DNA from 4 places in the Solibacillus sp. FSL W7-1472 genome. Region 2 is predicted to be linked to each of the others. Evidence: riboswitches for the same ligand, from Rfam matches in the RefSeq annotation. Region 2 holds a riboswitch; each other region holds the start of a gene.
The links. A riboswitch is a leader RNA that binds a small molecule or an ion and turns the genes downstream of it on or off. The one in region 2 is predicted to bind cobalamin.

Region 1 (7,744 bases), 650 kb from region 2:
TTTTGTGCAAGTGCCTGTGCAATAAATACCCTTTGCTGCTCGCCGCCGGATAAAAACTCCAAGTATTGATTTTTATATTGCGAAACACCTGTGCTTTCCATCGCCCGCTGTACCGTCGTTTCATCTTCTTCCGTCCAAGATGAAAAAAAACCGCTCTGATGAGGGTAGCGTCCTAACGAAACCGCATCATATACACTGTTTGTAAATGCGCTTGCATTTAATTGGGGGAGTACGGCCATCTTTTTCGCTAATTGCTTGTTATCATAGCTTTTAAGCGGTTTCTCTTCAATGAAAATTTCGCCTGTTTCACATTTCAGCACACCACTGATCATCTTCAGTAATGTCGATTTTCCACTGCCGTTTGGACCAAGAATCCCGAGAATTCTTCCTTTTTCCACGTGAAACGTCATATTTTTCACAACTGTTTTCCCACCGTAACCGCCGGATAGATTATTTACTTTTAACATTATGCAACAACCTTTCTACGTTGCTTGAAGAAGATATAGGCAAAGACAGGTGCTCCAATAAAGGAAGTAATAACACCAATCGGCAGTTCAATAGGGGAAATAATTGTACGTGATACTAAGTCACAAATGACGAGCAGGCTTGCACCGTTCAAAAACGACAATGTCAATAAATGTCGATGGTCTGCTCCGATTAGCAGGCGAATCATATGCGGTACTACTAATCCGACAAATCCAATTGTCCCGGATGCAGCAACAGCCGCTCCTGTTAGAATGGAACCACCCGCCAATATCATATACTTGCTGCGCTTAACATTTACCCCTAAATACTGGGCACGCTCTTCTCCATAAATCATCGCATTCAATTCACGGCGAGTCAGCCAAATAATTGCTGTACCAAGCACCATAAATGGCAGAACCATCCGGACATATGGCCACCCTCGCATCGATACACTTCCTAGAAGCCAGCCGATGATTTCTCGTAGCTGTTCACCAGTAAGTGCGACCATTAAGGAAATACAGGACCCTAAAAACGAGCTGAAAATAATTCCCGTCAAAATCAGCGTCTCCATTTTCATCGAGCGGTCAACAAGTCTGGCAAATGTCAGGACGATGATCATCGTACATGCAGCTCCAGCCATACTGAATACCGGCAAAGTGAATACACCGAGCACCGGTATGGAAATGCCTAAAAAGATTGTCATTACCGCACCTACCGAGGCCCCTGATGAAATACCTAATGTGTATGGATCTGCCAAAGGGTTTTTAAGCAACCCTTGGAATGCTGCCCCCGCAATTGCTAAAGAAGCCCCGATTAATGCGGCTAAAATGACGCGTGGCATTCGGATTTTCCACAAAATACTGTATGCAACCGGATCTGTTGTTTTATCCCACAATGTCGAAAACGGAATATTAACTGACCCGAACGAAATGCCAATCCATATACTGCTTAAAAGCAATCCAATCGATAGTACATAGGCGATTGAATATTTTTTATTCATTGAATACCTCTGGATAAATTGCTTCCCCAATTGATTCAATACCTTCTACAATACGCGGACCTTGTCGACTTGTCGTATCGCTATCGACTAATTTCACATTGGCGTTTTTCACAGCATCCATTTCTGCATATGCATCATTTTCCTCGATTGCTGCCAAGTCGTTTTCATATGTTACTAAAATGATATCCGGATTGCTCTTTACAAATTGCTCCGAGCTGTACTGCGGCCACCCGAGTTCCGGAACGGCATTTTCTACATTTAATATATCAAGCATTTCACTAATGAACGTCTCCTGTCCAGCAACATATAGTTGCGGATTTGTCCCAACAACAACAAATACGGACTTCTCTTCCAGGTCGGCTACTTTCACTTCAATTTCTTCAATCCCCTCTTTAATGGAGATGATCATTTCTTCTGCTTCTTTTTCTTTATTCGTCAAATTGCCAATTTGTTCAATTGTTTCATATGTTTCTTCAAATGTTTTCGCATCTTTTACAACAAATACAGGAATTCCTACTGATTCAAGCTGAGCAATCGCCTGTTCATTGAAGCTGTACAATCCCGATTCATGTGCGACAACTAAGTCGGGCTGCAGGCTAATTATTTGTTCTAGATTAAATTCCATGCCGCCAACTGATTCTTTAGATAATGCTTCTTCAGGATATGTATCATTGTCGTTCACAGCAATAATTTCATCGTTTAACCCTAGTCCGAATAAAATTTCCGTATTGGATGGAGCCAATGTAATAATGCGCTCTGGTGCTTTTTCAAGCGTGATTTCTTTGTCCAAGGCATCTTTTATAGTTACCGGGAATTGTGCTGCTTCAGTTATTTCTGTATTGTCTTTTGCTGATTGTTCATCTGTTGCTTTTTCCGAGTTGCATGCCGCCAATGTTAATGTAAGTAATGCTGCGGAAGATAGCAGTTGCCATTTTTTCAAAATAATAACCTCCAAAATTTCGTTGTATAATTTTCTACAAAAATAAAAAGCTTCCTACTAAAATTGAAGGAAGCTTTACGTATGCAAATAAAATTCAATGGAAAAAGAATTTATCCGCCACATCCTATCCTCGTAGGTTTATTTTAGGGCATTATAAAGGCAGGTCTCCTGGCTTATGCATAACGTTGATAAGCGCCTTCCCGAAAGTTTTTCAGTGGCATACTGCTCTCAACTAGCATTTACAGTGGCGGGACCGCATCGGAATTGCACCGATTTCCCTTTTACTCCTTACTCTATCAGTGAGCAAGAACCTTTATCGTCCATATAAAATTAATAGCTCTATTATAGCTGATATTCATAAAAATGTGTGCTCAATCGCCAAAGTTTCAGATAATTCTTCTTATTTCGCTGAAATTACGAATAAAAGAACTGCTTCCCCCTTTGCTTTTAAGCTTTTTCAATTGCCGTTTCAGCTAAACGTTTAATCGTAATGTCATCCATTGGCGGATTGTGCAGACCTGCACGGACATCACGGTAATAGCGTTGAAGCGGATTTGATCTTTGCAGGCTTTTTGCCCCAACAAGACGCATCGCTTTATCGACAACTTCAATTGCTGTATTTGTCACTACATGTTTCGCAATATTGATTTCATTGACTAGTGTCGCCTTTTTAATCGGGTCATTATATAGTCCCGCAACTCCGTAAAGCGTAAAGCGCGCTCTCGTCAACGCCAAATCCATTTCGCCAATCAGCGTTTGTACATTTGGCAGCTGGGCAATCGTTCCTTGAATACTGTTGGGGGAATGGCTATTCGCAAAATTAACTGCGTAATCGCGTGCAGCCTGGGCAATGCCTAAATAGGTTGCCGGGATAAGCAGCAACCAGCCGTTCAGTTTAAATCCGGTTGAATAATTCGGTAATTCCACTAAGTTTGTTTTATCAACTCGTACATTATCGAGCACTAAATCATCGCTTCCCGTACCACGCATTGATGCAACATCCCATGTATTTTCGACCGATACCCCTTCAGCCGTTTTCGGAACGAGGAAAAATCCTAGCTGTCCCTCATCTTCAATCCATGCCGAAACTAAAAAATAGTCGAGGTCCGGTGCACCGCTCGTATAGTTTTTACGTCCATTAATTACATAATAATCCCCATCACGTTTTGCTGAAGTTCCCGGACGTCCGCCACGTACTGGACTTCCCATCGCAAACTCGCTTACCGCACGATTGACTGTCGCGCCATTTGCAACCTGTTCACCAAACCAGTCGAGCTTTTGTTCATCCCAGTAACGATTTTCGAAAATCTCGCCTACATTTTGAATTGTCCACGAAACAGCCAGCCCGGTGCTTCCGCAATAGCTCGCCAATGTTTCCTGCAGTAATAGCGCATCATAGACTGTGAAGCCATCCCCGCCATATTCCTTTGGCAGCGTTATTTTTGTATAGCCGATTTCGCGCAGCTTCCGGAAATTTTCAAATGGAAATGTTGCTTGTTCATCTGTTTGCTGAGCATTTACTATCACGCTCTGTGATATTGTTTCTAGCTTTTTCAGCCATTGTTGCTGCTCGTCGGTTTGAATAAATAATTCCTTGCTCATGGAAAGCACCACCTCATATTTATTGTCCTGTATATAGAAGTCAAATTTAATAGTACGTTTCGAGAAATTACAAGTCAATAGATATCCCCAGTTCCTTTATAGGGATTACACTAGATGCGTTTCCCTGTTTTGTAATTGGAAGGTTTGCTGGCGGAATTGGAACAAATTACGGAAAAAGGAGAACTGATTCAACTTAATGTGGAAGATAGCACCTCAAAAGGAGAACTGTTGCTCTCGAAACGTAAAACGAATCACGCTTAAAGTAGAAATCTCACAATCCTCAAAGAAAAAACACCCTATTTTCGTATACAGAAAATAGAGTGCTTTAAATAGTTGAATTACATTTTTTCAGGTGCGCTTACGCCGATTAGTTTCAGTGCATTCGCCAATGTTGTTTTTACTGCTGTGATTAATGCTAAACGAGCTTCTGTCAGCTCTTTGTTATCCTGGTTCAATACTTTTTCTGCATTGTAGAAGCTATGGAATGCAGCTGCCAAGTCTTGAATATAGTTTGCGATACGGTGTGGTGTGCGGTGTTTTGCTGCATCTGCCACAATTTGCGGGAATGCGCCGACTTTTTTCAGTACATCTTCTTCTTTTTCTGCTACTAGCAAGTTCAGGTTTTCCAATGAAGCTTCGAAACCTTGCTCGTTAGCTGCACGTAAAATCGATGAAATACGCGCATGTGCATACTGTGCATAATATACTGGGTTTTCGTTCGATTGTGATACCGCTAAGTCTAAATCGAAGTCCATATGTGAATCCCCTGCCGTTTTAACGAAGAAATAACGTACAGCATCCAAGCCTACTTCTTCTACTAACTCACGCATCGTTACAGCATTACCTGTACGCTTACTCATTTTGAATTTCTCACCGTTTTTGTATAGCTGAACCATTTGGATAATATCTACTTCCAATGTGCCGCGGTCATAGCCAAGTGCTTCGATTGCCGCTTTCATACGTGGAATATAGCCGTGGTGGTCAGCACCCCAAATATTGATCAGTTTATCAAATCCACGACGCAGTTTGTCTTCATGGTAAGCGATGTCCGGTGTTAAATATGTGTATGAACCATCGTTTTTAATTAATACACGGTCTTTATCATCACCGAATGTTGTTGAACGGAACCAAGTTGCGCCGTCTTCATCAAACACATGACCATTTGCTTTTAGTTTGTCTAACGCTACATCGATTTTACCGTTTTCATATAAAGATGTTTCTGAATACCAAACATCGAATTCAACACGGAAGTTTTTAAGGTCGTTTTGCAGTTTTGCCAATTCCAGTTTCAAGCCGTGCTCACGGAAAAATTTAAAGCGTTCTTCATCGGACTTGTCCAAAATCGTCGCACCGTATTCTTCAGCCAGCTTACCAGCGATTCCGATAATATCCGGACCGTGGTATCCGTCTTCCGGCATTTCTGCTTCCATACCTAACGCTTGCTTATAACGTGCTTCCAACGAATACGCCAAGTTATTAATTTGGTTACCCGCATCATTAATATAATATTCACGTGATACATCAAAACCAGCAAAATCCAATACATTACACAATGAATCGCCTACAGATGCACCGCGCGCATGTCCTAAATGCAAGTCACCAGTCGGGTTAGCAGATACGAACTCAACTTGTACTTTTTCTCCTGCGCCTGCAATTGAACGACCGTAGTTTTCGCCTTGTTCAAATGTAGCTGTAACTACACTTGCCAAGAAGTCTTTACGTACTGTGATATTCATGAAACCTGGTCCGGCAATTTCAATCTTCTCAATATCTGTACCTTCAGTCGTTAAATGCGCTAAAATTGCTTCAGCTATTGCACGTGGTGGCTTCTTCGCCAATTTTGTCAATTGCATTGCGATATTTGTTGCGAAGTCTCCGTTTGCTTTATCCTTTGGTGTTTCTAAATGAATATTGATTTCCGTGCCTTCTTCTACTAGGCCTGCTTGATCGATTGCCGCTTTGAGTGCTGCTTTAATCGATTGCTGTAATTGTTCTACTGCGTTCATCGTTATACCTCCGTAAATTGAATATCTAATTTGTAATGGCCAACTGAGTTGCCACCTATGATAAGGTCATATTGCGTTTTAAATTGCCCTGACACTTTTTCGCTTTGTACTACTTCTATGGCTAACTGATGTGTATCGGTAACAAGAGGTAATGAGCCGAATGGACTTTCATAATGACCATTCTCGCGTAAGTCCGGATTTAAAGGCAAACGCATGTTCACACCGCCTTTTCGCATAATAAACGAATTCGCTTCATTCAGTTTAATCGTCGTTTGAATTTGCAGATCCTCCTGAACTTCCTCATAGCGCAGATAATGACTGTTCCCTTTTTCCACACAACTGCCTTCAAGCCACATTTCATATTGTTCAAGCTCGCCCTCGGTTGGAATGATTGAGGAAACTAGTTTAATTTTGACTGTTTTCCCGCTCTCGTTCGCCATAGCAGTCAGCTCCTATACATATATTTCTATAACCTTTTTATTATAGGATAAGTATATCTCTTTAAGCAACAACGAACTTAACTTTGCGCTTACTCCCTCAATCATCTTGATTTGGACAATTTTCCTTCAATTCCACTATTTTTATAGCAATTTTCGTTCGGAACAGTAATGATTAGTGTATAAAGGAGCTTATTATGTTAATCGAATTACTATCTTACTTCTGTATATTATTTACGTTTACACTTTTAATTTATTGGCCATTTATCAACTACTTTAGACAGACACCATTCATCAGTCGAACGAAGCCTTATGTAATTGGATTGAAGTTTGGTGTAACCGGCCTTGTGCTGACGTTCTCTGCTGTTCACCTTACGAATGATTTCATGATGAACATTCAGTATATTCCGGTGTTATACAGTGGTCTTTTAGGCGGGCCATTTGCTATTCTGATCAGTGGTCTGATTATAGGAATCGGACTTTTTTTCCTGCCATATTTGGCATGGGTACCGATGTTCCTGAATATTAACTTTATTGTACTTGTTCTGATATTATTCTTTGTCACAAGTAAATATAAAATGACGCAAAAAAATATATTTTTATTTTTTTGGGGATGCTTTATTGAAACATTTATCGCATTATTTCTCGGGCTTTGCTTCCATACTAAAAGCTATGAATACTTATTGCTTTATGGCATCTTTACGATTTTTTCATTTTATTTCATTTACTTTGTCATTCGCCAAATAAAACTTGCCAATGATACTGTACAACAGACGACTTATTTGAAAAAGATCGATTTTTTGACACAGTTGCCAAACAATAAGGAAAATGAGAAATTTGTCAAAAACCTGATGAAAAAGAAAACCTCTTTCAATTTATTGCTCGTCGATATTCGGGATTTTAAAATGATAAATTTACGGCATGGTTTTTCTACAGGTGATCTTGTTATTAAACAACTTGCCCAACACTTGATGGAATATGCCAATAAAAATGGAGCATATGTTGGCCGATTAGGCGGTGAGGAGTTTCTTCTCATATTAAAGGATGTACCTCCTGCTATTGCGATTGTAGAGGCCAATAATCTAATTAATATGATTGCCCAACAGCCGTTCGAAGTATCCCAAGATTTATCTTTACATATTTCTGTTACGGTTGGAATTAGTTCATTTCCTGATAATGGGGAAACATCTTTGGAGCTCCTGGAAAATTTAGTTATGGCAAAACAGCAGGCAAAAACAAAACTATCTTCTTATTTCCATATAAATAATCTAAAATAAGGGGTAACGATACATTA
Region 2 (7,744 bases):
GGTTAAATTGACATCGGTTGTATAACTTTCCCCGGCAAAACGTGTAATTTCTGCCCCAACCCCTTTAGAACCTGTTGGCCATATTGCTTGGATGATGCCATTGATCAGTCCTTCATACACCTCATTTAACTGTGCAATTTTATGTGGATTTTCTATCACATCATTTCCAACAAGCGGTTCGCCGATAACATAAAACTCACAACGATTCGTATTCCGTTCGAATTGTTTTTTTCCAAGCATCGTAAGAGAGACCGCCGACTGAAGCGACTGAAAATTCGTTTCACTCGAGCCCATTAAAGGAGGCATTTCCAACCCCATTTCGGAAAATGCTCTTTTAAACCCTTGCTCATACTCTGACCATACATCATCGCCCGAGAAATTGGCCATTAATAATTGAACCGGGATGGCACCCGCGCATAGTTGCTCTAAAATAGCAGTACGTGCTGTAAAATAGGCGGTCACTTCATTTGGTACCTGTACAATATCGTGCTCTTTTGTGCCGATACAACCCGAATTATCAATCGAAACGACTAACCCGTTTACTTCTATCGAGTTTCTCATACATTAACCCCTACTCGCTGTACGACTGTTTTCAATACAGGCATGACAAGTATTGCGATAAGGCAGTTTACAGCTGTCGCAATTGTTAATGAGGCAATCGAGCCGATGTAAAATGCCGTAGAAATAAGAAAATAAAATGGAATCGGTGCAATAATACCATTTGCGATAATGACAAATATCCATTTTAAAATATGAAGGCCTTTTTGATGCATAACTGCAAAGATCGCAACAATCACAAACATTTCCGCCGCAATTAAAAGATGTAAAATGCCTAGCGGGAAACCGGATGTAAATCCTGTCGCGACATGCCCGAGTGCTCCTGCCGCGCCTGCAAAGACTGGCGGTAGAAAGATTGCACTAATTAAAGCCGGAGCAGAATCGAGTGCAGCTGATGCCACGACCCCTACCGGCACTTTAATAAAACTGCCAATCACACAAATAGCCGCAATTAATGCTGTTAAAATAATTAAACGTAATTTAGTTTTGTTCATGAGAATCTCCTTTTAAAATTTGTGGTATGCCATACCATACACGAATGACCGTCTGTGCTTCATTGCAAAGCTTCTGGTATAGCCGACCGCAAGTATCTCTTAATTGCCGTGCTTCTTTTTCAAGCGGGACAACACCGCGGCTCGTATCTGTAAAAATACAGATCAGTTCTGCCTGTTCAGCAATTTGCATAATCTGTCCGAAAATTTGCTGTGCTACCTTTTCTTCGGATTCATGAAGATACGGTAAAATCATCTGTTCAAAATTGCTTACGATGTAACGCTCGTTTTCTTTTATTTCTTCCGGTTGTGGTAAGTATCCTTCATAAATAATCAGTTCTTTTGCCGGTAACTGCGCGATCACTTTTTCTGCATATTTTCGTTTACCGTTATGTGCGCCTCCGAGTATAACGTACATCTCGCACCTCCTATGAGTTCCTCTATCGTATTCCAGCCAAGTGTATAAATCGTTCGATGATTGGCCACTGTTTGCTGAAAGAATTTCGCTTTCACCCCGTAAACGGCAAGTAATAACCGAATCACTCCTCCGTGTACGATCAGCGTATATTCTTTCTTTTCATTTACAATTTCACGAAAGCCTTTCAATACACGCTGCTTGAACTGGAAAAAGGTTTCACCGTTTGGAATCGGATGATTAATCGGGTCATCAATCCAAGCCCGGTATATTCCATTATGCTGCAATTGTTCATATGTACACATTTCAAAGTCCCCAAAATGCAGCTCACGCAAGTTTCGGGAAGCGATAAATTCGGCATTCGGAAAATAACATTGTGAAGTTTCACGGCATCTCCGTAAATCGCTCCCATAAACGATACCTGGCTGTAGATCGATCTTGGCTTCCACTTTTTTCAGTATCGGCTCATCTGTCCAGCCAATATATTTCCGTTCTGTATTTGCTTTCGTTTTTTCGTGCCTGATTAAATGCACAGTAATATCGTGAGCCATAGGACAACCTCCAATCCTTCACCGAGCGCACCGAGCAAATCGCCTGTTACACCGCCGAAATGTTTCCTTGACCAATTCCGGTAAAAAACAACGGCTACCAGCATCACGACAACTAAAATAAATAAGCTGAGTGCGCCAATGTAAAACCAGCTTACAAATGCTAGAATACTTTGAAAAACAATTAAAAAAACAAGCTTATTTCGAATGACAATCCCTTTAAAATAAGCAGCGAGCCCCTTTTCTTTTGCCGGCTGCATCGTTACAAAATAGAGCAGCATCCCCATTCGCGCTATAAAAGGAATAAAGATTAAATATGGCACAATCGCCAATTGCCCATACGTCAACATTTCATAAATAACGCCGATTTTTAATACAAGTAAACCAAAAACACTAAGTACCCCAAATGCGCCTGTTCGCGGATCATCTAATATCTCCAGCCGTTTCTCTTTTTCTCCATAGGAAAAGAACGCATCGCTCATATCGATCCAGCCGTCTAAATGCAGTCCACCTGTCAGAACGATGAATCCGATCACAATCAAAATCGCCAACAGCAACTCTGAAACCTCACTATAGCGAGATAGTATAAATACACCACTACTAATGATGGACCCGATAAGTAAACCGACAATCGGTAAAAATCCATACATCCATGTAACAGACTTGGCATTCATATCCAGCTGTTTTTTTATCGGCACTGCCGAAAAAAATTGCCAAGCTAACAAAAAACCGCTCAAACTATTTTTCAACTTGGTTCCTCCTTACTTCCAACGCTGTACAAGCTGAAATTGTACTTCATATGCTTCATCACTATTTTGGACAATCCATTGATGAAGCTCACCTAACAATTTGCGATACAAATTTACCTCATCATACTGTGATGGCAGTTCATCCAGCACTTCATTTGATACAACTATTATTGTAGCACCTTGCTTCCGCCATGTTAGCAATTGCTTTTGCAGTGATTCGATACAATTATCGATGTACTCGCTATTTTCATTTTTTTGTTCATATGTATACAGTACATTCGAAAGCCATGTTGTCACACATTCAAAAAGCACAACATCATTATTTGAAAGCTGCTCGATCGTAAAAGGAATCTGTACTTGCATTTCCACTGTGTTCCAATGGGCGTTCTGATTTTCGCGGTCTTGCTGATGGCGGATAATTCGTTTTTCCATTTCCTCATCAAAGGATACACCTGTCGCGACATAGTAGAGCGTCTTTTCTTCACCTAACTGCCTAGCAAATTTTTCTGCAAAAGCACTTTTGCCGCTGCGCACACCACCGGTTATAAAAATCAATCGTATCCCCCCTTATATTTATCAATTACGCCGAGGCGTAATTGCGTCCGTATTCGGCTTTGCGCTGAAGCGCAAAGAATTCATCGCCGAAGTCGTGACATCCGCCGGAAGCCAATTAATTTCATTCAGCGATATCCGCTGAATGAAGTTAATTGAAAAAGACATGCCTAAACTTAGGCATGTCCTTCTATTCTATACTTATTTAAATAGTTCCGGGTATACTGATTGTGCCATAATTTCAACGGCTTCACCAATACGCGGTCCAGGACGGGACATAATATCTCCATCGACCAGATAAACTGCCTTTTCTGAAACTGCCTGTATTTTATCCCAACCTGTGCGTCCTAGAATCTCGTCAACTGCATTTTCCATATAGGTTGCCGGTGTAATAATAATTTCAGGATTACGAGTAATGACATCTTCTTCCGTCACACTAATCCAGCTCGTCTGATCAGCAAAAATATTTTCAACATTGGCGTGATCCATTATTTCCTGCTGGAACGTACTGCTGCCGGTAGTCCAAAGATCCGGAGCTGGCGAAACTTCATAATATGCTTTTTTCTTCGTATCAATTGTCGCTGTTTTTTCTTGTACTGTTTTGATTTGTGCTTTAATGTCGGCTACAATTTCTTCGCCTTTTTCTTTTACATCCATTACTTCGGACAGTTGGATAATATCCGTATAAACATCATCAAATGTCGCAGCCGAAGCAATTACAAATACTTTCAAACCTGCATCTTCCAATTGGGCAATTTGTGCTTCCTCCCCAATTGTATAGGCAACTACGACATCCGGATCCAATTCCAGAATTCGCTCTGCATCGATGACAGTAGAAGTCGACACACGTTCAATTTTTTGTGCGGCTTCCGGATATGTATCATATTCTGTTGCCCCGATAATTTGTTCACCGACACCCAGCTCAAACAAAATTTCTGTATTGCTAGGCTGCAGGGAAATAATCGTTTCCGGTACTTCATCGAATGTTACTTCAACACCACGATCATCAACAACTGTATACGGTACACCTTCACTTTTCGAACCGGCCTGCTCTTCTTTTTTCACATCATTTTCAGACTTTTCATCATTTGATCCGCATGCTGCTAATAAGAATGTTGCCGCTAAAGCAACGATCCATTTGTTCTTAAATTTCATTTGTTGTAACCCCTTTTTTCTTTTTCGTCGGATAAGATTTTGAGATAAATGGAATTTCCTCTTGTTGATGCTGCTGATTCATATAGACCGCCATGACAAAAAACACATTGGCAAGCAGCCCGAGAAAATCAAACAAAATTTCATCCACTTCTCTTTCCTCGCTCACTTTATGTAATGCCCTGTAAGACTTTTTCGCCTCACTGCGGCAAATATGCAGTCTTGCTGCACTTTCGATTCCTTGTGGCAGTACAAACTGCTGAATCGCTTCTCCAACTTCACTTACATAAAAATCGTATCGATCGCTTAGCCATTGCAAATCCTCAAATGTAATGGCTAATTTACCTCTTACCGAACCATTGACATGATAAGCTAACGGTTGGATTCTCCTCAAATCTTCCAAAACGAGCTGACCGGAAGCATCATCAACTAACGTCGGAAAGACTGTACCGATTCGCGTTGTTAAAGAATCGGTGCGGATTTCATAGTCGACGCAGCATGATTTTTCCCTCATAAACGGATAACAGGAAAAACGGATATCCTTTTTCATAAAATTCTCCTCACTTCAAGTAGTGCCTCACGAAATTACGAGTGTACGAAAAAAAGCCACCCAAGAAAATGGATGGCTTCAAAAATCAAAAAAGAGTGCTGCAAAAGGATGCTCATTCGATCAGTGACTGCCGTACATTCTCTTTAATTCCGAAGAGGGATGTTACGATAAGAAAAAGATTGGTCTCCTGGCTCTGCGTTTCACTTTACTCATAAGTACCTTCCCGCTATATTAGCAGTGGTCTCACACTTATTTTCATCAACGCTTACAGTTACGGAAATAGCTTCGGATTTACACCGAATTCCCATTTATGCATAATGCATCTTTTTCCTGCAAATTTATTCAATTTGTCTTAATCACTTTAGCATATTAACAGAAATATGCAATGGAAATTTACAAACAATCCGGACATTTGCCATAAATCTCAAATTTGTGTGCTTCTACAGCATAACCCGGCAGCTTTTCACCGAGCATTTCCATCGGGCAAACAGACAGTTCCTTTACATTCCCGCAATCACGGCAAATAAAATGGTGGTGATGATGATCCGACTCACAATGCATACGGAAGTTACGCTCACCGTTTAATTCTGTTTCTTCTAGAATATCAAGCTCCACGAAAGTAGCGAGGTTACGGTAAATTGTATCGAAACTCATCCCAGGGAAATCTTTTTTCAATACTGATAACAAATCACGGGCAGTCAAATATTTGTCTGTAGCTGCAAACATACCCAAAATCAACTCTCGTTTATCCGTCTTTTTATAGCCATTATCCTTTAATATTTCCCACGCGCGCGCTGCATTCACAGTATCTCTTCCCCTTCCGATTTAATTGTGAATTTCAAAACAAGCTTTTTGATTAAAATTACTAATAGCAAGATCAAAATAGATGTGACAACAATTGTTCCACCCGGTGCCAAGTTCAGGTAAAATGCAGAAATGAGTCCGATTACTACTGCCAGCTCTCCAAATACAATCGCTAAAATAATCGCCTCTTTAAAACCGCGAGCTAAACGCATCGCTGCAGCTACCGGCAATGTCATTAAGCTTGAAACAAGCAAAATCCCGACAATACGCATACTTGCTGCGATAACGAGTGCGACAACGATCATGAACAATAAATGAATCCATTTCGCAGGTAAACCGCTCGCTTTCGCATATTCCTCATCGAATGACAATACGAAAAGCTCTTTAAAAAATAAAACTAAAAATAATACAACTACGACTGCAATTGCCAGCACAACATATAGATCCTGACGTGATACAGCCGATACAGAGCCAAATAAATAGCTCATTAAATCGGTATTAAATCCGCTTGCAAGTGATATTAAAATGGCACTCACACCGATTCCGCCCGACATAATAATTGGTATTGCAAGTTCTTCATAATGTTTATATAGTCGGCGTAATCGTTCAATTAAGATCGAACCACTTACAGATGCGATAATCCCTAAATAAATCGGATTCAGCAAAGCCAGCGCTGCAAACGATTGGCTCAAGTACAGGCTCCCGGCAATCCCCGCCAGTGTTACATGCGACAGTGCATCCGCAATTAGCGATAAACGTCTTACTACGATAAATACACCAAGCAATGGTGCAATTACTCCAATAACAAGCCCTGAGAAAAAGGCATTTTGCAAAAATTCATAGTTTAATATAGCTTCTATCATAACGGCCTGCTCCTCTTAGTGAATCTTTCGAACAGAGTGGCCGTTCCAGCTAGCAATCTGTTCTTCCGAAATCGTATCAAAATCATTTTTGTACCCGTGGAAATGAATCGACTGATTTAAGCACGCTACATGACTGACACGATCCGAAACCGTGTCCACATCATGTGTAACTAAAATCATCGTCATATTGTGATGCTTATTTAAATGTGCGAGCATATCATAGAATGCCTGCACATTTTCTCGGTCAATTCCGACTGTCGGTTCATCCAAAATAAGAAGCTTCGGATCGGATACTAAAGCACGTGCAATGAACACACGCTGCTGCTGCCCGCCGGAAAGCTGTCCAATATTCCGTTTTAGAAATTTATCCATGCCGACATCTTTTAAAGCACTTTTCACTAAAATATCCGCATCTTTTGGATAGCGTTTAAACAGCCCTACCTTTTGCGATAAACCACTTTTCACGACTTCTTCGACCGTTGCAGGAAACCCCGAGTTAAAGGCATTGGATTTTTGAGAAACATAGCCAATCCATTCGCGGTGTTTAAAATGGCTTGCTTGTTCGCCAAATAATTTAATTTCCCCTGACATAGGCTTTAACAGTCCTAAAATCAATTTCAAAAGTGTCGATTTACCGGAGCCGTTTTGCCCAATTAATGCTAAAAAATCGCCTTCATTGACACGTAGTGAAATATTTTTCAATGCTTGTGTGTATTCATATTGAAAGGAAACATCCTTCAATTCTATCAATGGTTTTTTCATTTCGTTCGCTTCTTTCTAATTCAAAATCATTACGATTTACATCAAGTTAGTATAATGCAGTTTTTTGTTTATGTAAAGGGATTAAGGTTGAACTTCAATCAGTGGGGATTTTTTTCATCCCCCACTGAAAGTTAGTTTAACCAATCGGGCTTTTACGGGTAGTTGACCTCCCGCCTATCCTTTTCGATCTGATTAGGTTTAGAGGCGGGAGTCTTGGCTCTGCCGCTACGCTTTAGAGGCAGATGAATTATTACCCGTTAATGCGGGATAAACTTGAAAGGATGAAGATAATTCAAATGC
Region 3 (7,744 bases), 850 kb from region 2:
ATTCGTTGAAAGGGGAATATGAATGTTTATCCAAATAAATGAAGAAAAAATAGAGTTAACTAAAGTAGAGATAATTGTACTAGAACAGGGTATTGCCGACTTATTTGAGAGTTTTGATAAAAAAACGTTGGGCGAGCTTACGAAACAAAAGAAATACGAGCATTTAAAAGACTGTGTAAACAAACAGAAATATTTATTGGATTTGCCGGCAGGGGCTGCATTAAAATCTCTTAAAGATGAAGGCAACCCTATTTACAGACAGTTTTTAAATAATTACGGTGACCTGATCTACTCGCGCTTTGTTGTTAGTGGAGATGAGAATTTATTGAAACAGCAAGGCATTTATACGATTGTTGCAAACAATGAACTGAAATTTTGTGGTGTTTGCGCAAGAACTTTTAAAGAGCGTTTTAATCAGCATATTGGCAGCATATATGCAAAAGGTTGCTATCGGGATGGAACGTCTACACATTGCCATGTAAACGCAAAGATAACACAGCTTTTGCCGACGAGCGATGTGCATTTTGCAATATATCCAATGGAAAATGAAAAAGCAATGAATAAACTGAAAAATGCAATTGTGAAACGCTTCGAACCTGAATGGAATTTACGGTCCAACAGAGAAATTTTCGAATTATCTTCATCTTTTTAAAAAATTCTGCCTTAATCTTAAGAGATAAAGGCAGGATTTTTCAGTTTACTATATTTTTCCGGTTTCATTTTCGACAAAAAGCGGGAATAGTAAGTGAAAAAAAGTAGGTGATTTATCATGCAGGCAGCATTAAAACATTACAGGCAAACACACAGTGAATATTTATGGCTGCATATTTTGGCAGCTGTCGTATTAGTATTTACATCCGTATTCTGGTTTGTACTCCCATACTTCATGATTCATTACGGAAAATATACGACAAACGTATTCCAACAATCTTTGTTGTTGATCGCATTGTATACCATTCCTTCCATTTTTATCACATTGCATTGCTGGTTTATTAACTTTAAGGCAGCTCTTCGATGGAAAAAAAGCTATCCTAAGGAATGTGTATGGCGCTGGTCGCTTAGGTTCCAATTTATTACGATTTCAATTGTGGTCCTGTTTACCTCGGTCATTTATTCCAGTCTTTTTATTATTGATATGATTCGATAATAAAACACGCCCTTCTTTTCTCAAATGTGCTAAAGTGTCAGTCCAATCATGCAGACAGAGCATTTATTTTTCAAACATTAGCGCGGCACTTTCGCACATTTACCTTTCAAATCAACCACAAAATGCTGTCAAAAAATTTTCATTTAAAAAAGCAAGTAATGTATGGGGAAATTTGGTACGATGAAGGTATCAATGTTAAGGAGAATGAAGCAGCATGAATTCAGATTTAAATATCCTTTTAGCGTTCGGTGCCGGGTTTTTAAGTTTTATTTCACCATGTACGCTACCGCTCTATCCTGCATTTTTGTCCTACATAACCGGTATGACACTCGATGAGCTGAAAGCCGAAAAAGGGATGATGCAAAAACGCGCAATTTTACATACTTTATTTTTCTTGCTTGGATTTTCGATTATATTTATCGCCATCGGATTTGGAACATCGTTAGCGAAAGATTTCTTTTTTCAATACCAGGACTTACTGCGTCAAATTGGAGCCATTTTAATTGTCGCATTCGGTTTAATGATTGTCGGTCTGCTGCAAATTGACTTTTTAATGAAAGACCGCAAGTTCCAGTTCAAAAACCGACCATCCGGATATTTAGGTTCGGTGCTGATCGGTCTTGCTTTTGCAGCGGGATGGACTCCTTGTACAGGACCAATACTGGCAGCGATTATTACCCTTGGTGGAACGAATCCTGACTCGGCAATGTGGTATATGCTAGCATACTACTTAGGCTTTGCTATCCCATTCTTTACATTGTCATTCTTCATTTCACGAATGAACTGGATTCGCACACATAGCCAAAAAATCATAGTAGTTGGCGGCTATATTATGATTGCGGTCGGAATTTTATTGTTCTTTGACGGATTGACGTATATTATTAATCTTCTCTTGCCGATTTTCGATGGTTTTAAAGGATTCTGACAGTTCCCTGCTTAATAAGACCGTGCTATACTAAGGGAAGTAATATAAGGGAAAAAGGGTGCATGATTCGTATATACCAGATCTTTACACTCGTTCATGCAAGAGGAGGAATATGATGTTTGACAGTATACCTTCTCACTATTTATTAATTGGTTCGACGATTATGGCAGTCTTAATGGGCTCATTCGTAATGTTCATAAGACTACGTGCACAAAAAAAGCCGGTATCCACAAAAAAAATACTCATCCCGCCTTTTGCGATGTCAACAGGTGCACTGATGTTTATTTTTGAGGAATTTCGTGTAGCGCCAATTCAAATAGTAGAAGCGGCCGCACTAGGCTTGTTATTTTCATCTGTATTAATCTTAACGTCGAAGTTTGAAGTGCGAGACGGCGCAATTTATATGAAGCAATCTAAAGCATTTCCATTCATATTAGTGGGATTACTTGTACTACGTATTATTTTGAAATTAATATTTGCCGATACATTTGATGTCGGTGAACTGGCCGGTATGTTCTTTATCTTGGCTTTCTCTATGATTTTACCGTGGCGAATCGGTATGCTTATTAAATATAAGAAGCTTGAAAAATCGCATATTGTCGCATAAAAAAGACTGTCTCTAAAAGTTTTATACTTTTAAAGACAGTCTTTTTCGTTTTACGTCTCAAATAAATGATCATAATTCGTCGTATCAATTCTCATTTCATCGAGCTTTTTACGTAAAAACTTATGGTCGCGCTTTGGCGAAGCGATAATATAGCCACGAATAATTAAGTCCAAGTCGATTTTTGTGGCACGTTCATTCAGGGCGATTTCACCGATTTTACCGGCAATCTTTTCTTTGGCAACTTGCCGGAATAACTCTGGTACAGGACTGACAAGCTCGGTAAGTAATTGTTTTTCATCTTCACCCCATAGATGAATTGTTTTATCTAAGTATATGTTTTGCCAATCTAAATCCGATTTACCATCCTGTTTCGGCAGGGCCTTCAAAAACTTGCGGAACATAAAAAAGCCGCCAATCCCCATAAGCGAAATCAATACTACAACCCAAAATAAAATAAACCATAAAAACCAGCCATCTAAGCCCACAATGTTCACCTCATTACTTAATATTGTCTACGAAATTTCTTCTACTAATCTATTGGTGATAAACCTCATTATTGTCTATTATATAAGTTTTTGTAATTTTTTTCATCGTCATTGTCCCTTTTTTCTGTAAATCATGACATATATAGGGCAAGGAGGTGAGAAACATGAATGAATTTGGATTTTTATCTGCGACGTTGACAGTTTATTATCAGACAGGGCTTGATGAATTTAATGAGCCAATGATTAAAAGTTCCACATTCCGTAACTTGGAAAGAAACGCAACAGCCCAGCAGCTGTACACAGTTGGGACAACAATCGTCGGCTTAACAGATTACGATTATATCGAATCTGTGAAAACGCAGAAAGAAACGATTACAGCTTAATTAAGTGTAGTAAAGAAAAGGAGGAGAGCTTATGGCACAAGTTTTACAATTAACATTTGCCAACATTGCAGGAAGCACGATGACGATCAATATAAGTGATCCGAAGCCGAATTTAACTGAGGCTGAAGTGAATGCAGCGATGCAAACAATTATTGATCAGGCGGTATTTTCGAAAGACGGATTTTTGTTCAATGTAAAAAAATCTGCGCGTATTGTTGAGCGTAATGTAACAGCAATTGAACTGATCAGCTAATAGCAAGGCCGGCGAAGTGTGATGCTTTGCCGGCTTCTTTAAATAAAAATGGAGGGATTATAATGGACCAGTGGATTGCCATTCTTCAGGAAGTAACGTTTCCGATCTTTATATCTTTTTATTTACTGTATCGGATAGAAACAAAACTTGAAGCGATTCATACAGCACTCGTATCATTACATCATCCTGCAGATAGAGCGTGAGAAACTCTTCACAATGTTGACACACGTCCTTTCTTCCAATAACTATTGAGAATATACTAAATATTGGGTAAGATGAGAGTAATGTTCAAAGAGTGGAGAGAGAGAAATGAAAACGAAAAACATAGTATTCGCACTTATGCTCTTGGCAGCAACTGTACTTACAGCATGCAGCAATTATCAGTTTAAACCGACGACCAACTTTGAAATTAGCGAGTTTACGATGACCGATCACCGGAACAATGAAGTGACACTGGACAGCCTAAAAGGGGAACCATGGCTTGCAATGTTCATCTTCACAAGCTGTACAACAATTTGCTCACCAATGACAATGAATATGACCCGTGTCCAGGATCATCTCGAGAAAAAAGGGCTGGAAGATTATAAAATTGTCGCGTTTTCCGTTGATCCGGACTACGACACACCGGCGCGTTTGACAGAATATTTATCGCGCCATACACCAGTAGATGAATCAAAATGGCATATGCTGACAGGATACGATCAAAAATTTATTGAGCAGTTTGGCAGAAACTCATTTAAAACACCTGTCCAGTCGATTGAAGGGAACGATCAAGTTATCCATGCCGATACATTTTTCCTAGTGGATGAAAAAGGAATCGCCGTGAAAAACTATTCAGGCTATGGCACTGGCGAAGATGGTGTTCCATATGAAACGATTGCGAGTGATATGGAAGCACTCATTGACGAACGTCTAAAGTAATAGTGAAATGAAAGATTAACTTGCGAAAAAAGTGTAGCTGCTTTTTAAGCAAGTTTTTTTATGGAGTTTACTGCGGGCTTTTCTAATAAATATAAAAATGTGCTAATAAATCCACCGATTTTCTAATAAGTTGCTGATTTTCTAATAAAGGAGCAGGATATGCTAATATCAGTTCCAGATTAGCTAATAAGTATGTCAACTTTTCTAAAATCATCCGCAGAAGTGAGGTTAGTATAAAAAATGGACACGTCTTAAGAGACACTTTAAGATTAAGATATCTAAAAAAGGACGTGGAACCGATGAAAGAAAAACAAACTCGTAAACGATTAGACACACAAACAAAAGAATACATTTTAAAGTCTGTTTTAGAAGATGGCGCAAAAGTTTCAGATCTGGCATTTAAGTTTGAAATTGGATCTTCAACGATCCATAAATGGATTAAAGATTATCGTGAATCGAAAAATCAGGATGTCACACGTTACTTTACTTCTAGCGAAGTAGATAAGTTGCAGGCAGCGTTTGATAAGAAGTTACGTGATTTGGAAGAAGAGAATGAAATTCTAAAAAAGGCTATGCACATCTTCGCGAAAAACCCCGAGTGATTTATGCATTCATTGAAAAGCATAAAAACGACTTTGGCATTGCGATGATGTGTAAAGTATTGATGGTTTCAAAAAGCGGTTATTATGATTGGCGTAAAAAACAGATACAGCCCTTATCGGAAAAAGAAGTACGTGATACAGAAATTGCCCATCAGATTCATCGATCGTATGCGAGGAGTTTTGGTACATACGGTAGCCCTCGAATTGCGCAAGACTTAGCGAGTTTAGGGTATGTCTGTTCGCAAAAGAAAATTGCGAATATGATGCGAAACCTTGGGTTAAGTGCCGTAATCCCGAAAACTGTTCAACGAACAACGGATTCCAATCACCATCAATTTATTTATCCGAATCTAGTCAAACGCCAATTTCAAGTAAAAGAGAAAAATAAAGTATGGGTCGCAGATATAACTTATATCCGAACACTGGAGGGGTGGGTGTATCTTGCGTCAATCATGGATTTATATTCTCGTAAAATCGTCGGCTGGGCCATCGCAGATCATATGGAAGAAACATTAGTAGATCAAGCCTTGAAGCATGCTTTAGCAGTTCGAAAACCCGAAAAAGGATTAGTTCATCATTCAGATCGAGGTGCACAATATTGTGCCACAAGCTATACAAGAACTTTAAAAGAACATGGGATTAAAATTAGCATGAGTCGTAAAGGAGATCCCTATGACAATGCGTGTATTGAATCCTTCCACGCCACAATCAAAAAAGAATGGATCTATCGTCACCGTTTCGAATCCAAAAAAGAAGCAAGAAAGAGCGTGGAGTCATATATCGTAAACTTTTACAATGAACGACGACGTCATTCAACAATCGGTTATTTATCACCAAACCAATTTGAGAGAAATCAACAGGAGCCCGTTTGTCAAAATGCCTCATAAAGTTCTCTTACAGGGTTTTCATCCCTCCATGCCCAGGTCTGGGCATGGAGGGATGAAAAGCAGAGCAACCGAAGGGCGGTAGCAAAAAAAGTCTCTTAACGTTTGTCCGAAATATTGACGGAAGACCAGAAGTGCTAAAATAAACAAATTTCTTCTAATAAAAAGCACACAGCATCCACTGAAATTATTTCAACCCCGCATATCTTTAATATGGTCGCAAAATAAAAAGAATTTTCAAAACTAGAATTCTATGATATAGTATACGAAATTACATACTGTGTAAGTTACGGTGCTTGTGAGAACAAGCTTAAAAGGGAAACCAGTGAAAGTCTGGTGCTGTCCCGCAACTGTAAATCGGAGTTCGTGATATTCAACCACTGTCTATTGATGGGAAGGGTCACAAGAACGTTGATGATGAGCCAGGAGACCTGCCGGAAACTAGTACACGCCAATACCTACGTGGAAATAGGTGGTGATTTTGTGCGAAAGTGAGACAGAACTCCTTTGATTATGCAAAGGTTTTTATTGTCAATCTCTTAAACATTCACACCCCTCTTTCATTTTGAAAGAGGGGTTTTGGTTTTTATGTAACAAATTTAAGGAGGAATTGTTTATGAAAACAGCAGTAATTGGCTATCCGTATATTGGACAAAATCGTGAATGGAAACGTATAACAGAGGCGTTTTGGAAAGAACAATTGTCTTTGGAATCCTATGAACAGGAAATGAAAAACTTACGACTTGCCCAACTCCATCAACAGCAGAATTTAGGGCTGGATGTTTTAACGGTAGGAGATTTTACATACTATGACCGTATGCTTGATTTAGCCATTATGTTTAATATGATTCCATCTAGATACGACCGTCTTTCCTTGAAGCATCAGTTAACAGCGTATTTTGCAATGGCGCGCGGGGCTGAAAATGTGGTGGCTTGTGAAATGACGAAATGGTTCAACACGAATTATCACTACATTGTCCCGGAATACGAAGGGCAGCAACTGACATTGCAACACAATGTTTACGCGCAATATATTCAGGAGGCAATCGAAGCATTCGGCATGACCCCTCGTGTGACTATTATCGGTCCATTTACATTTTATAAACTGACGAAAGGTGTAGGCCAAGAACAAAAACAACACTATATTCAGCAGCTGGTAAAGGTGTATAAAGAGTTGCTTCAGTCATTGGAAGCAAGTGGCGCAACATCGATCCAGCTTGAAGAACCAAGCCTTACAAAAGACCTTACGTCCGAAGATATCGCATTAGTTCAACATTTCTATCATCAAATATTAAAAGGACTGACAGTTGAATCGATCTGCACAACTTATTTTGAAGCGTTATCCAACTATGAAACAATGATTAATTTGCCTGTAGATGGCTTTGGACTGGACTTTGTTCATGGGAAAAATGAAAATCTAGCAGCGTTAAAGAAGTTTGGTTTCCCAAAAGATAAAGTTCTATATGCAGGTATTATTAATGGTCGGGACATATGGAGAGCCGAGTTGCAGAAGCAGTTGGCACTAGTAGCGGAAATA
Region 4 (7,744 bases), 380 kb from region 2:
GCTGTAATGCGGTTGTTTTAATTGCTGCTGGTTCAACTATTTTTTTCTCTATAGCTTCAATTTTTTCATACCCGGTCTTTGCTTCACCCGTTTCCTGATCCAACGCCCAAGGTTCCGCTTCTTTTTTCAAACGTTGGTGCGGTTTTAATAGTTGCTTTTCTTCTCCTAACGTATATTTACGCTGATAACCACGCGGTGTAATGATTTTATTATCGTAGTAAAATGTTGAGGAATTCCCCACGACGACCGTTGTCAGCATTCCGATATCATGTTCGAGCATTTCTTCTAGTGTTGTTAACACAATGTCCTGCGTATCCCGATAGGCAGCTTTTACTAATCCGACAGGTGTATCAGGTGAACGATACTTAAGCAGTATTCGTTGCGCTTCCACAATTTGCCTTGTCCGTCTGCCGGATTTAGGATTGTAAAACGCAACGACAAAGTCTGCCATTGCCGCTGCCTCAATCCGTTTTTCGATGACCGTCCATGGTGTTAAATGGTCACTTAAACTAATTGTGCAGGAATCATGCATAACAGGAGCGCCAAGTAAACTTGCACAGGAGTTAATCGCTGATATACCCGGAACGACTTCTACTTCAATCCCTTCTTTTGCAGTCCATCCCTTTTCAATTAATACTTCATATACGAGGCCCGCCATTCCGTAAACACCTGCATCACCACTGGAAATAACAGCAACTATATGGCCGGCTTCAGCCTGTTTTACAGCTTCTTGCGCACGTGAAACTTCTTCAGTCATTCCCGTACTGACAATGGTTTTCGCCGTTACTAAGTGCTCAATCAGTTCAACATACGTTTTGTAGCCCATAATGTGATCACTTTGCTGTAGTGCATCGACTGCACGTTTTGTTATATGTTCCCGATCTCCAGGTCCGAACCCTACAACAAAGATCTTTCCTTTTTGCATGTAAACACCCTCCCTAGTAGAAAAATACATCTCGCACCAAATAGGACGTGATGATAATTTTTCTTATGTGGATTTCATTAAAAACTAGTATTGCTTATCCACTAAGAAATAAAAAAGCCCGCACCTCTCGTTAGAAAGAGGTACGGGCATGTGAAATTAATACTAAAAAAGTATAGAAAAACACAAAAACAATTACTTGTTTCGCCTATACTTCTCCCTCCGAAAAGTAAGTATCGTTTAAATAAGCAGGTTTCCTGGCTTAAGCTTCCTTTTACTTTCACATCTTCCCATCTTTACGACAGTGATTCATTGTGATTTCATCAGCTATTACAGTAGCGGGGGCTGCATTAGTCTTTCACTAATTTCCCTTTTACCTTACAAAATTCTGTAAGCACTTATTTAAATTGCAAATTATTAAATTATTATAAAAATAACATAGTCTATTAAAAAATGATAGAACAATTATTATGATATCTGTTTTTTTCAGTGAAGATAAAGCATTGTTCCTTCATTATTTTTGTCCTTTGCACATTAATTCCCTATCCTAATTAACAAAGGTTGTTTATTTTCTGTTTTTCATTTTATTTATTTAATGACCCTGTTTCATCTAGTTTTTTTATATCAGTTACAGCATTTTCTATAGATGCCACAGCGATAATTTCTATATTAAGCTGCTCATCTTTTTTTACTCTCTTCGCCTCTTCTTCATTTTCTACAGGTAGAATTATATGAGAAAAACCGCTTTGTTCGGCAATCAAAGTTTTCGCTTTTATTGAACCGATCTCCTTCACATTTCCTTTGCTATCAATCGCTCCTGTTACGGCAATCGGAATATTATTGTTAACGTCACCATTTTCGATAAGAGCGCTTAATACAGTGGCAAGTCCTGCACTATCACCTTCTATATCTTCTCTTTCTAAAAATTGATTAATAGCAAAAGCGTTTTCTGGTAAATAAGCAATGACATTTTCCTTCATCGTCTCAAAATGTTTCTCCGTAGGACGTACATAACTAAGTAATTCTTCATTTTTCGAACGATACCGGATTTTATTCGTAACAACTTCCGCATCCAAAACTTCTTTATTAGTTGAAAATTCCATAGTATGAATTAAGTAGTTCAAGTCCGTTATATATGGAATCTCAATCATTTCCACTGCCAATACATTGATTCCTGAGTCTTTCACTATTTCAAAAGGCTCGTTATATGACATAAGAAAATAAGTATATTTTTCATAATCAATCAGTCGGCTTTCAAAGACAGCTAATAGGGCTAGTATATAAAAAATCCCTAAAAAAGCTGCTTTCAACTTCTTCTGGTTCCGGTAAACAAAGAATCCGAAAATTGAAATACCCAGGCCCACTATAATAAAAACAATAAATTGATAACCGTTAATCTTATCAAAATAATATGCGAGTAAGCCTGTTATGTATAAGATGAATGGCAGTATCATTAAAAAAATACGTCTCAATTTTTCAACTCCTTACTAAACAAAAGTTGGATTTCCAAAAATAATCCAATCGGCTGTTTTTGTACATTTGGTTGATTTTAATAAATGTTTTAATAATGTTGCCTCAAATTTCTTTACGTTCCATTCATACCGGTATTTTTTATGCCAATCCTCTATTTGCATGGAATGAAGTTCTTTTAACCACGTTACCAATTGCTCATCCGTCAGTCCCTTATCCAGTAATGCATCAATGACCGGTAACATGCGTTCTTCTTCCTCATCGATTAAAGCATATTCAGTATGAAGACAGCTTTTTAAACTTTGTAATGCACTACATAATAATTTGGAATCCTTCATCAACGGATGTCTAATTGCTTCTGTTAATAAATCACTTCCATGTGCAACCGCATGTGCCCAGCCCTTCGTATTGTCGAATCCTCGGTAATCCTTCTCAAGAAATAAATAATGAATACTTCGGTGAATAGCCTCAACAACAAGTTCTTCAGGCAAACTTCTTTTTTCACGATCTATCCCTAAAATAAGGGTAATAACAAGTGCTGAAAAAGATCTCGTAAATACATCATCAGAAGGATTGCTCTGTGTAATATTTAAATAAAGGTGCTCATCATCCGAACATGTTTTTAATATTAAAACTAATTGTTCTTCAGTAAATTGCTCATTCAGAATTAATTCGCAAAATCCCCGATAAATTAAGTTGTCACGTAAATAGCCATCCGGATTTCCAATATTTTTTAGCATGAACTGGATTAATTCGTTAAAATCAATTAAATCCAGATTAATCGACTTTTTTACAATTCCTTCTAATTGTTCTTTCATCATATTTTATTGCTCCATTTCAAAAAGCTTCTTTAATGGATCAGGAATTTTCGCAACTCTTTTCTTTTCTAAATTGAAAAAGCATCCTGATTGTTTTCCGATGCAATGGATATGCTTTTCCGTTGTAATTTCCAGCTCCATTTCCCAACTTGATTGCCCGATTTTTACCATCCAGCAACGTCCGACCGGTTTATCGAAAATTGTTAAAGGGGCTTTGTATTCAATCTCTGTTTTCATCAAAATCGGGGAGATTTGCACTGCCATCATTTCCGCCAATGAGTAATGCTCATTTAAAAAAGCCATCCGTAAATCCTCAAACCATCTTACATATACAATATTACTTACAATGCCCATTGCATCGATATCATAGGCGTTTATTTGAATCGGTTGTTCTGCTAATAATGTTTTCACAATATTTGTCCCCCTTAATTTCTCTCTTCATAACGAACCATAGACCAAAAACCGATATCCTCAAATCCAATCCGCTTATAAATGCGTCCGGCAGCCGGATTATCATAAAACAGACAGATTGATTTTCCTTCAGCGAGCAGGTCACGACAAAGCTTTAACATACAGTGCGTGGCATACCCTTTTTTTCCGTAACCTGGTCTCGTTCCGACGCCTACAATCATTGCAGACTGGGAATTTTCTGCAGTGGTAGATGCTGAAGAGACCATCACACCCTGTTCGTCACGAATAATATAAGTACGCCCCGTTTTAAATTTTTCCGCGCGTTCTCTTCCTTCAATACTAAAGGTACCCGTTGAAAATTCCGGAATCGATTTGAGCATTTCAATATTTTCTTCGTATTCAATTGGCTGTAAATACGTCACATTTGAAAAATCCAAATCAGATGTGAGAACGGTCAATTCTGTACATTTTGCATAATACGTTTCGCTGTCCCGACGAATACCGCGGTCAATCCATTTCTTTAATGGAGCGACTAAATGTTGGAGTCCCGAAATTTCTATCTGTCCTTGATTTCCGTTAATTATTTTGGCAAATCCCTCGGTATCATAGTTTCCTTCACTGTACGGGATATAGTTTTGATCATAGCGCAGTAAAATCGCTTTTAGCTGATCACCTTCAAATTGCCCCCATAAATCCTGGATATCCGATTCCATCCCATACGCTTCAATATCACCGATGATAAATAAATTTTCTGCCGGCTTTTTATGTACAAGTGCCAATGTAGTTTCAAGGTCTTCGTTTGTTAACTTTCGAATCATTATATTTGCCTCCTATATAGTACGTTTACGAGCTTTTACGATAAAGGTTGTTGGAAAGTTGCTTGCTTTATGTAGAGAATAATATTTTTCGGAATACGGAATTTCTTCACCTTTTGCATGTACCGGAATATCACTTTCAATAATTTCTACAAGTTCAAAGCCTGCTTTTAAAAGTGCATTTATAAATGTCGCCATTTTATATTTCGGTATTTGCATTGGCGCATCTTCCCCTTTAAATGTCGTTGTTTCGATATATCCTTCACGCTGGTAGGAATCCGTTAAACTAAACTGATGATCACGGCATTTGATTTGATTATAGAAAGGGTGTTCCCAGCTGAAAATAAATTCGCCTCCTTCTTTTAAGTAGCTGTAAACTAACTTAAACGTTGCCGGAAGATCACTTGACCAGCCAATCGCATAAATGGAATACACTAAATCAAAATAATTTTTCGGCAGACCGATTTCTTCTTCCATTGGAGCCGTAAATAAGCTTGCCTCAATGCCGTATAACGTTTTCTGTGCCAGGTCCATTTGGGCACTCGAAAAATCAACACCCCAAAGCTCCTTTGCACCATTGTTATTCATATATAAAAGAGAATGACCGCTCCCAAATCCAACTTCCAGCACTGTTTTGCCGGCAACACTTCCGATTAAATTCAGTTCCTCTTCGGTTTGTGCTAATGGTCCATAGCTTGGCAACGCATCTCCTCCAGCAAAATGCTTTGCTACTATATCCCAGCTTTTTTTATTGTTTTCGATAATTGTATTCAAAAAAGTCATTCCTTTCTGTAACGATGACGGATCTATACTGTATGTCCCAATTAAACCACTTTATTCCACATGTTACAATCCGACAATTTTTCTAATTTGTTTTAGTTGCGGTGCGAGCTATCCTGTGTGATTTAGTGTTTATCTGTTATTATAAAAACACCATATTATAAAAACGTTACCAATTGAACTGTAAATTACCTATTTCTGATGTGGTATGAAACTTTCTTCCCTGTGCATTCTAATGTCATAAGGAGGCGATAACAGATGGCAAACAACAACAGCTCAAACAAATTACGTGTACCTGGTGCACAACAAGCAGTTGACCAAATGAAGTACGAAATTGCACAAGAGTTTGGTGTTCAATTAGGACCAGACGCATCAGCACGTGCTAACGGCTCTGTAGGTGGCGAAATTACGAAACGCCTAGTACAAATGGCAGAGCAACAATTACGCGGAAACTCAAACAATCAACAATAATTAACGAAAAGGAAGCGCTGCATACTATGTAGCGTTTTCTTTTCATTTTGGCTTTTCAAGGAGATTACATACATAGACAAACCAAAAAGAAATGAAACTTTTACTGCTTCCCTCCGTAAATAACAGTAATAACAATTTATGGAATTACCCACTTTGCTTTAGGGATTGGATAAGAAGGAGGAAAGGGCATATATGAATATTTATGGTTGGATTGGTTTGCTCGGTATTATTTTCTTTACTTTAATTCCCTTTTTGAATAAGGCGCAAAGAACTCGTGAAGAAGTTCAGAAAGCCATTGTAACGATTGGAATTATATCCGGAATTATTATTGCCGTTTTAGTTTTCAATATAAATTTCCTCATTGCTTTCCTATTTGGTGTTCTGGCTATGATTTTGTTTGATTCTAAAACCTATACAAAAAAGAGGTTAACGATTTATGGGGTCACTACTTTAATTGCAGGAATTGCAGCATATGCTCTACTTCGGGACAATCCCAATTATGTTATTCAACATTTAAAGGAAAATCCGGAATCCAGCTCCTTTTATTTTGCTGAAAACGGCAAACCTGTAATTACTTACCAGTCAACTGTTAGACGGCCATTAGCAAGTACAGTAAAAATCCTTATTGCAGTTGAATATGCCATGCAGGTCGAAGAAAATAAAATTCAAAAAGACCAGTCAATACCTTTGGGCGATTTGAACCGTTTTTATTGGAAAAATACTGATGGGGGCGGTCATGAAGCATGGTTAGAAGCTGTGAAACAAGATCGAGGCATCCAAAATAATGAAGTCACTTTGCATGATGTTGCAAAAGGAATGATTACATATAGCTCAAATGCCAATACAGACTATTTAATTAATTTGCTCGGTATTGATGCGATAAATCAGCGTAAAACAGCGTTAGGCTTAACACAGCATGAAGACATTTATCCAATTGGCAGTGCGCTCCTCATTCCTGATTCTATCCAAAAAGATGGGATGTCCGAAAAAGAATTAATCAAGGCGCTCCAAAAGTTATCAATGGACGACTATCGTAAGTTAGCTCAATCGATAAGCCTGCAAATGAAAACAGGAGAAATTAATGCAAGTGAGACTACATTTGACTCATCCCCTGCCGTACAAAGAGTTTGGTCAGATCGGTTAATTGGCGCTTCTGCAAATGATTACGGGAAACTGCTCGCCCTTATTTCCAATGACGAGCTGCCATCAAATGCAGCTGAAACAATCCGGGATCTACTGGAATGGCCGATGCAATTAAATGAAGAAAATTATAGGAAATATACACATATTGGCTCAAAGGGCGGCTCTACACTGTTCGTCTTAAACAACGCGATGTATGTTGAAAACCTTAAGGGTGATCAGTACGAATTTGTTATTTTACTTAATAACCTGAAATTTCATGAGCATTTCCTGTTGAGAAACAATCGAAATTCATTTGAAAGAAAGCTTTTGAACGATGCAGGTTTTCGCGATGAGGTACGTGAGGCGCTTTTAAACTAAGTTTGGTTTGATTTTATAAATACCGCAACAATCTATAAAGATGCTTTGCCTGATTTGGCTAAGCATCTTTTTCAATCGATTAATCCTCTGATTCTTTATCCACTTTCCGTATACAGCTCTTTATACATAATGACTATCAGGACATACATAAACAATGGAATAAGATAATCCGTATTATTGATTGCGTGATTTAATGAGCTATTATTTGCAAGAATACTTATCACTATTGCGATTAGACTAACGACACTAAAAATGATAAATAACATCTTATTTCTCGAAATGTTATCCTTTTTTATTTCAAATAATAAGCAGACAAGTGCAAAGAAAATTAACACCAGTCTCGTCATAAATAATTGTTCAAATCCCCAATAAAAGGTCGCCATTATAAAGATAAGTGCGGCTACATTCAAAATAATCGGTATATTAATTTTTTTCATATACTCCCCTGCTCTTATACTGGATGTTTTGAAGTGTTGCTAAATTTACATATAGTACCTTCACCGAATTTTTATGCTATAGTAACGCATTGCCTTTGGTACACCTTCCAAGTCAAATAC

Region 1: it holds a riboswitch for cobalamin, as region 2 does, so the genes downstream of both, MKY07_RS02770 (ABC transporter substrate-binding protein) here and MKY07_RS05750 (hypothetical protein) in region 2, are expected to answer to the same signal.
Region 3: it holds a riboswitch for cobalamin, as region 2 does, so the genes downstream of both, metE (5-methyltetrahydropteroyltriglutamate--homocysteine S-methyltransferase) here and MKY07_RS05750 (hypothetical protein) in region 2, are expected to answer to the same signal.
Region 4: it holds a riboswitch for cobalamin, as region 2 does, so the genes downstream of both, cobJ (precorrin-3B C(17)-methyltransferase) here and MKY07_RS05750 (hypothetical protein) in region 2, are expected to answer to the same signal.

What each region holds. Positions count from the first base shown of each region.
Region 1 is NZ_CP150208.1:548,320-556,063, reverse strand. Features, by position in the region: gene MKY07_RS02780 (adenosylcobinamide amidohydrolase) at 1-467, opposite strand, end outside; gene MKY07_RS02775 (iron ABC transporter permease) at 467-1,465, opposite strand; gene MKY07_RS02770 (ABC transporter substrate-binding protein) at 1,458-2,405, opposite strand; cobalamin riboswitch at 2,546-2,735, opposite strand; gene MKY07_RS02765 (acyl-CoA dehydrogenase family protein) at 2,853-4,007, opposite strand; gene argS (arginine--tRNA ligase) at 4,346-6,013, opposite strand; gene MKY07_RS02755 (DUF1934 domain-containing protein) at 6,016-6,453, opposite strand; gene MKY07_RS02750 (GGDEF domain-containing protein) at 6,648-7,727, shown strand.
Region 2 is NZ_CP150208.1:1,200,251-1,207,994, reverse strand. Features, by position in the region: gene MKY07_RS05785 (hypothetical protein) at 1-561, opposite strand, end outside; gene MKY07_RS05780 (ECF transporter S component) at 558-1,052, opposite strand; gene MKY07_RS05775 (bifunctional adenosylcobinamide kinase/adenosylcobinamide-phosphate guanylyltransferase) at 1,039-1,467, opposite strand; gene MKY07_RS05770 (histidine phosphatase family protein) at 1,410-2,015, opposite strand; gene cobS (adenosylcobinamide-GDP ribazoletransferase) at 1,988-2,761, opposite strand; gene MKY07_RS05760 (bifunctional adenosylcobinamide kinase/adenosylcobinamide-phosphate guanylyltransferase) at 2,774-3,316, opposite strand; gene MKY07_RS05755 (ABC transporter substrate-binding protein) at 3,515-4,468, opposite strand; gene MKY07_RS05750 (hypothetical protein) at 4,458-5,015, opposite strand; cobalamin riboswitch at 5,175-5,357, opposite strand; gene MKY07_RS05745 (Fur family transcriptional regulator) at 5,409-5,819, opposite strand; gene MKY07_RS05740 (metal ABC transporter permease) at 5,816-6,682, opposite strand; gene MKY07_RS05735 (metal ABC transporter ATP-binding protein) at 6,698-7,444, opposite strand; gene MKY07_RS05730 (hypothetical protein) at 7,741-7,744, shown strand, end outside.
Region 3 is NZ_CP150208.1:2,052,984-2,060,727, reverse strand. Features, by position in the region: gene MKY07_RS10150 (hypothetical protein) at 23-652, shown strand; gene MKY07_RS10145 (hypothetical protein) at 770-1,147, shown strand; gene MKY07_RS10140 (cytochrome c biogenesis protein CcdA) at 1,362-2,072, shown strand; gene MKY07_RS10135 (cytochrome c biogenesis protein CcdC) at 2,188-2,679, shown strand; gene MKY07_RS10130 (DUF2621 domain-containing protein) at 2,730-3,173, opposite strand; gene MKY07_RS10125 (DUF1659 domain-containing protein) at 3,329-3,547, shown strand; gene MKY07_RS10120 (DUF2922 domain-containing protein) at 3,579-3,800, shown strand; gene MKY07_RS10115 (YvrJ family protein) at 3,863-4,003, shown strand; gene MKY07_RS10110 (SCO family protein) at 4,110-4,721, shown strand; gene MKY07_RS10105 (transposase) at 5,021-5,323, shown strand; gene MKY07_RS10100 (IS3 family transposase) at 5,320-6,210, shown strand; cobalamin riboswitch at 6,481-6,661, shown strand; gene metE (5-methyltetrahydropteroyltriglutamate--homocysteine S-methyltransferase) at 6,824-7,744, shown strand, end outside.
Region 4 is NZ_CP150208.1:1,578,334-1,586,077, reverse strand. Features, by position in the region: gene cobJ (precorrin-3B C(17)-methyltransferase) at 1-925, opposite strand, end outside; cobalamin riboswitch at 1,152-1,339, opposite strand; gene MKY07_RS07690 (S16 family serine protease) at 1,507-2,394, opposite strand; gene MKY07_RS07685 (DUF2785 domain-containing protein) at 2,410-3,213, opposite strand; gene MKY07_RS07680 (thioesterase family protein) at 3,217-3,621, opposite strand; gene MKY07_RS07675 (GNAT family N-acetyltransferase) at 3,636-4,439, opposite strand; gene MKY07_RS07670 (class I SAM-dependent methyltransferase) at 4,452-5,219, opposite strand; gene MKY07_RS07665 (alpha/beta-type small acid-soluble spore protein) at 5,475-5,687, shown strand; gene MKY07_RS07660 (serine hydrolase) at 5,880-7,187, shown strand; gene MKY07_RS07655 (DUF1835 domain-containing protein) at 7,685-7,744, opposite strand, start outside.